One region of the Paenibacillus sp. Y660 genome, then DNA from elsewhere that is predicted to be linked to it. Evidence: predicted binding sites of a transcription regulator. Region 1 holds the regulator's gene; the other holds the start of a gene.

Evidence for each region. The regulator Rex, encoded in region 1, represses fermentation and respiration genes when NADH is low (regulators of the CRP and FNR family bind a similar motif). The targets are predictions, from matches to a motif close to TTGTGAAATATTTCACAA.
Region 2: a site for Rex is predicted at 1,858-1,875, ahead of AC2TDN_RS15035 (TIGR04053 family radical SAM/SPASM domain-containing protein). Genes of this name have one in related genera too.

The regions. Positions count from the first base shown of each region.
Region 1 is NZ_JBXBBJ010000002.1:63,986-67,404, reverse strand. Features, by position in the region: gene dinG (ATP-dependent DNA helicase DinG) at 1-1,932, shown strand, start outside; gene AC2TDN_RS03095 (redox-sensing transcriptional repressor Rex) at 1,929-2,585, shown strand; gene AC2TDN_RS03090 (amidohydrolase) at 2,566-3,419, shown strand, end outside.
Region 2 is NZ_JBXBBJ010000011.1:145,552-148,970, reverse strand. Features, by position in the region: gene AC2TDN_RS15055 (DUF2249 domain-containing protein) at 1-140, opposite strand, end outside; gene AC2TDN_RS15050 (hypothetical protein) at 160-480, opposite strand; gene AC2TDN_RS15045 (DUF2249 domain-containing protein) at 504-740, opposite strand; gene AC2TDN_RS15040 (multicopper oxidase domain-containing protein) at 839-1,759, opposite strand; gene AC2TDN_RS15035 (TIGR04053 family radical SAM/SPASM domain-containing protein) at 2,016-3,128, shown strand; gene AC2TDN_RS15030 (nitric-oxide reductase large subunit) at 3,156-3,419, shown strand, end outside.

The DNA of each region.
Region 1 (3,419 bases):
CTGAGACAGCGTGATTTGCCGCTTCTCGAGGACATTTTGCCATTCGAATTTAGAGCTTCTATCTTCAAGGGCAGAGGCAACTACTTATGTCTGCGCAAATTCGAAGGAAAAGTAAATACCAAAGACCTTGTTTCGCCAATTGAGGACACGGTCACTGCAGCACAGATGGTTGTCTGGCTTGGCGAGACGGAGACAGGCGATCAGGAGGAGCTTAACTTTGGCAACAAAGGCGCCGAATTTTGGTCAACGGTAGCAAGCGACACGGATTCTTGCTTGAATCGGGCTTGTCCATGGTTCAAGCGATGCTTCTATCACCGTGCTAAGCATGAAGCGAATATTGCGGACGTTACGATAACGAATCATTCGATGCTGTTTACGGACGTTCAAGCCGATCATCGTTTGCTTCCGGCCTATTCTCATCTTATTATTGATGAAGCGCATCATGTTGAAGAGGTGGCTGGCAAGCATCTCGGCATGCAAATCAATTATTTTTCTTTGACACAGGCTGTGCTTCGCTTGTTCAAGGACAATCGTTCAGGGCTTTTGCCTGCGCTGCGTCAGAAGCTTATGTACGAGGATGACGCTCACCAAGCTTCCTGGCTGGAGACGATTGATACGGTTATTCCTATTTTTCAAGAGATTAAGGAGCACTGGGATAAACTATTTGAAATGCTTTATAGCTTTACGTCTACCTCTTCGGATAGTCCAACCGAGAATGGGCAGTCTGTGTGCCGCCTTAAGAAAAACGAGCTTCCAGCAAGCTGGGAAGATGGCGTTACAGTTGAAGAGAATTTACATACCGAGCTTAACCGTGTAGTTCGCACTGTCGACAAGATGGTTACCGATATTAAAGACCGAGTAGACGATTCTGGCGTACAGGCGATCATTACCGATCTTAACGGAGCCGTTCGCGATTTATCGCGTCTTAAGGATGAGCTGCGGACCTTTATAAAGCTTGATCTTGCGGATTCGGTATTTTGGATCGAGGCGAGCAGCACTTACCGTCATCGGTCTGTACAATTGTATGGCGTTCCTGTAGATGTAAGCGCGCAGCTTCAAAAGTACTTCTTTGATGTAAAAGAGAGCATCGTATTGACGTCAGCAACGTTATCGGTGCAAAAATCATTTCAATATGCATCAGAGCAGCTCGGGCTGACTGGCTATGAAGAGCAAGGAAAGCTTAAAACCGTACAGCTTCCCTCGCCCTTCAACTATAGGGAGCAGGCACTCGTTGTCATACCTCGTAATTTTCCGGCGCTGCGAGGCGCTGCTGTAGATGATTCTTACTTGGATATGCTTGTAAAATCGCTCGCTGACGCTGCAAAGGAAACGAACGGCAGAATGCTCGTGCTGTTCACGTCCTACCGGATGCTTAAGCAGGTATATGAGCCGCTTAAGGATCAATTAAGCGCAGCAGGCATTCAAGTACTCGGACAGGGCATCGACAGCGGCAACCGTACAAAGCTCACTAGACGATTCCGCCAGACGCCTGAGTCTGTTCTTCTTGGTACGAGCAGCTTCTGGGAAGGTGTAGATATTCCTGGCGAAGCTTTGATTTGCCTGGCTATCGTTCGATTGCCATTCCAGCCGCCGAATCATCCATTAGCAGAGGCCAAGGCTGAAATGCTGCAGCGTCAAAAGCAAAACCCATTTATGAAGCTGTCTATTCCTCAAGCGGTTATACGCTTTAAACAGGGCTTCGGAAGGCTTGTAAGAACATCGCAGGATAAGGGTATTGTAATCATATATGATACGAGGGTAATTGATACGTACTATGGGAAGCATTTCTTATATTCCTTGCCGGGTCCAAAAATCGAAACGATGCATACGGATCAAATGATTGTACGGATGCGGGAATGGTTGTCGGAAGAAAAGCAGGAAGTTCCGCAGTTGAGTCAAGCTGCGTCTAGTGCTGAGGAGGAGAAGCGATGAAGCAAACGAAAATATCGGAGGCCGTAGTCAGAAGGCTCCCGATTTATCTCCAAGTATTGAACGAAATGCATAATCGCGAAATTCAAACCGTTTCATCACAAGAATTAGGCGTGAAGCTTGATCTAAATCCTGCTCAAATCCGTAAGGATCTTGCTTATTTCGGTGATTTTGGGCGCAAGGGTGTCGGCTATGACGTCGTTTATTTAATTGAAAAGATACGGCAGATTTTGAAGGTTGATCAGACGATTAAGGTTGCATTGGTGGGAGCCGGCAATTTAGGACATGCCTTATGCAATTACAATAAATACTCGAAGGACAACATGCAAATTACGGCCGTATTCGACGTGCACCCAAGCAAAATCGGAACGAGCATTAACAATTTGATCGTGCTGCCTATGAGCGAATTGGCGAATACCGTTTCGGAGCAAAAGATTAGAATTGGCATTATAACGGTGCCGGCTTTTGAAGCACAAAATGTCGCCAATCAATTCGTGGAGGCAGGCGTAGAGGGGATATTGAACTTTGCGCCTGCCATCCTGCGTGTTCCGGATGAGATTCGAATACATAACGCGGATTTCACGAAGGAGCTGCTTAGCTTAGCCTACTATTTAGTTAGAGAAGGAGAGTCCAAGGATGAGTCAGATTTGGATTGAAGATGGTTTGTTTGTTACGATGGATGATGCAAATCCAACGTTTAAGGGACATATGGTCGTTACGGATGACCGGATTACCTATATAGGTACGGAAGCGCCTGTACAGCTTTCAGAAGGCGTCCAAAAAATCGACGGAAGCAAGCTGGCATTTATGCCAGGCCTTATTAACACACATGGCCACGCGGCGATGAGCCTGCTGCGGGGATACTCCGATGATCAGAATCTGCAAGTATGGCTAGAGCAGAAAATGTGGCCGATGGAAGGAAAATATGTCGATCAGGATACGCGTGCCGGCAGCGCTCTTGCTATTGTTGAAATGCTCCGCTCGGGTACAACGGCTTTTGTCGATATGTATGATCGGATGGATCAGGTTGCACAAATGGTAGAACAGAGCGGTATCCGCGGCGTATTGACACGAGGTGTAATTGGCCTATGCCCGCCGGACGTTCAAGAGGCAAAGCTTGCTGAGGCAATCGCATTCGCGCGCGATTGGAACGGCAAAGCGGATGGCCGCATTACAACGATGATTTCTCCGCATGCGCCTTATACATGTCCGCCGGATTATATTGAACGGTTTGTCCAGGCAGCACATGATTACAACTTGCCGCTGCATACGCATATGTCCGAAACATTAGCTGAGGTTGAGCAAAATGTTAGGGATTACGGCGTTCGTCCCGTTGAGCATTTGGAGCGGCTTGGCTTCTTCTCGCGCCCAGCGCTCGTTGCGCATGCCGTGCATCTAAACGATGCTGAGATCGAGATCCTTGCTGCCAAGGGGGTAGCGGTATCGCATAACCCAGTAAGCAATCTTAAGCTTGCGAGCGGCATCGCGCG
Region 2 (3,419 bases), on a different contig from region 1:
TTAAAGGTTGCATGAAGGACGAAAATATCATTTTTTTCCAATAGCTTAACTTGATCCATGATGACTTGAAAAGGTTCGAGCTTTTGCTGCAAATAAGGCCGCACATCCAGTTCGACTGTTCGTGGAGCGTTTGGCTGCATTTCATTTCACCTCCGGCTTCTAGACATATAGCTTGGCTTCCTCGTACAATCCCGTCATTCCTCCGTATAAGGCGTAAAAGAAAGAGTCTGGCGCGTCAAGCGAGAATGAGGTGTATTCCTTTGGGTCGATTCGAAGCATTCTCTCAAACAGAGCAGCGCTGTCGTACGCATAGAAGCAAAAGTACGTGTAATCGAACTCCGGCATTTTTTCAACTATCGTTACAATGTCATGAGCGAATTCGTTAATATGCTGCCGTGCATCCTTGATCATGGCTGTCGCGTTATCCAGCTTGACGGAAATCTTAATCGTTTTCTCATTGATAATCTCTATGCCGGCCATCTAACCACTCCCAATCCAAGCTGCTACAGCTTGCCGATTTTCACTTTGAACGTTTCCGGCCCTTTCTCGAGGTATTCCCAAGTGAACTGCTCTTTGTACATAGATTCAAACTGAAAACGCAGCGGCATGGGATCATGATCGTTGATTAAAAGCATTGCCTCGGATGGCTGCAGCTTATTAAAGGTTTCAAATATGACCTTGTGCTTCAATTGAGGCGGGTATTCTGTGGCATTGACGGAAGCGGTGAATAATGGTTGCATCGTGTATTCCTCCTGTGAAAGATGATTTTGATTACACCGTTATTATATAGGGATGAGGTAATCGGCTTTGTGACGCTCATCACAAATAGAAATATTTCTTAATGACCCCTAACAGCTTTACCATTGTCATTACCGTCATCAGTTACCCTCAAGATAGCAACAGCCCCTTTGGAAGCATGATTGAATTGATGGGTTACAATCGGGTAATCCCCCTCCTCGGTGACGGTTACTTCCACGACAGCACCGCCGCTGGCAGGGAGAATCAAGGTTTGAAGACCATAGAGCACATTTTTGGGATTCCCATCCAAATAGACACGGTCCATTACGGTGCCCGCGATATGAAGCGAACTTATTTCATTTGGGCCGGCATTGTTTACATAAAATCGAACCTTGTCTCCGACTTTCGCCAGAAACGGCTTTTCTTTTAAAGTAAAGTCGTCTCCATTAAATACCACGTAGGATGGCTCGTCATTTAAGAACGATTCAAAGTCGTTTTCCTTGTACCATTCGCTTTGAACAATCGTGTACTCCCGATCAATCAGCTCGTCCGAAGGATAACCGTTTGTCGGCTCAACAATAATGATCCCATACATGCCGTTCGCGATATGCGACAAAACGGGCTTTGTTCCGCAGTGGTACATGAATACGCCCGGAGTATGGACCGGATACGTAAAGTTGCCCTTCTCATTTGGCATGACATCGATAAATTTGCTGCTTGGCGCAGCATGCACGGCGTGAAAATCCATCGAATGAGGGATCGCCGGGTCAAGATTTCTAAGCGTGAAGTTAAGCGTATCTCCTTCTTTCACCCGAAGAACAGGGCCGGGCACCGTTCCGTTAAAGGTCCATGCATTGTAATTGACGCCTTTCGAGATTTCGATATCCGTGATCTGCGCAGTCATTTCAATAGAAACGATGTTTCCGTCTCGCTTCACGACGGGCATCACTGGCGGTTGATTGATTTTGTGAATAACGGGGGTTGATTCAACCGTGACGTTGTTTTCAGTGCCAGCGTTCATGCATCCTCCTAGAATCAAGATGAACGCGATCCATGCATGGAGGCGTCTATTCCGTTTCGGCATTGCAATCATCCTTCCTTATTGAATTGGTGTTAAATAAGTGAAAACATTCACAATGTATCTTGCAGTTGGGGAACGTTGATAAATTTAATATAGGATAAGTCAGTTGTGTTAAGTGTGATGGTACTCACAGCAACAGCTTTATTTATTCATTAAGATGGTTTCAGTTTTTAATTGCAGCGAGAGGAGGAGTAGGATGAAGACTTTAATAACTGAAAGAGACTACAAGGAGAATCCATTCATCGTGATATGGGAAGTCACTCGGGCATGCGCCTTGAAATGTCTGCACTGCCGGGCGGAAGCGCAGTATAGAGCGGATCCGCGTCAGCTGTCTTTCGAGGAAGGAAAGAAACTTATTGATGAAATTGCCGGGATGGATCATCCTTTATTCGTATTTACAGGCGGAGATCCGCTTATGCGTCCCGATTTATTCGAGCTTGCCCAGTATGCTATCGAAGAAAAGGGGCTGCCTGTTTCGATGACGCCGAGCGCTACGCCAAAGGTTACCCGCGAAGCGATACGTAAAGCCAAGGAGGTCGGATTATCGCGGTGGGCCTTTAGTCTTGACGGCTCAAGCGCAGCCATTCACGATCACTTTCGCGGCACGCGGGGATCTTATGAGCGGACGATGAAGGGCATCGAATATTTGAAGGAGCAGAAGATACCCATTCAAGTAAACACAACGGTATCGGTTTATAATCTTCACGATCTTGAGGCAATTGCGGAGAAGGTCAAGGATATGGGGGCTGTGCTTTGGAGTTTGTTTTTCCTGGTGCCGACTGGACGTGCGTTGAAGAAGGATATGATCACTGCCGATCAGCATGAAGAGGTGATGAAATGGTTGTGCCAATTGGGGCAAAAAATGCCTTATGGCGTGAAAGCGACGGAAGCGCCTCATTACAGAAGGGTATTTTTGCAGGATAGCAAGCGTTTAGGCGAAAGGATAGCCCCAGGCGGGGAGAAACGAATGGATATGCTCGGACGCGCTCCCAAAGGCGTCAATGACGGCGACGGATTTGTTTTTATAAGCCATACCGGCGATGTGTATCCTAGCGGTTTCCTGCCCGTTGTTTGCGGCAATGTCAGAGAGCGGCCTTTAACGGAAATTTACCGGGACTCCGCGGTTATGAGGCAGCTGCGCGACAAATCGCTGTTAAAGGGCAAGTGCGGGGTGTGCGAATTCAAGGAAATATGCGGGGGTTCGAGGGCTAGAGCCTATGCGGTTACCGGAGATTACCTGGAAAGCGATCCTTATTGCGCCTATGTGCCGAAAGCATTTCAACAACAAGGCAGTTTGCAGTCGATCTAACATGAATCTGATAAGGTGGTGGAAGACATGCAGTATAAAAAGCTTTGGTTAGCATTATTCTTGGTGTTCGCAATTTCATTCGCGGTGCTGCTGTATTACGGAGGAGAAATTATTCAGGAGAAGCCTCCGATTCCGAGTCAAGTCGTATCGGAGGAGGGAGACGTCGTATTCACAAGAGATGATATTTTGGATGGACAAAATATATGGGAGCGAATGGGCGGTCAGGAGATCGGGAGTATTTGGGGGCATGGATCCTATGTCGCACCGGACTGGACGGCAGACTGGCTGCAT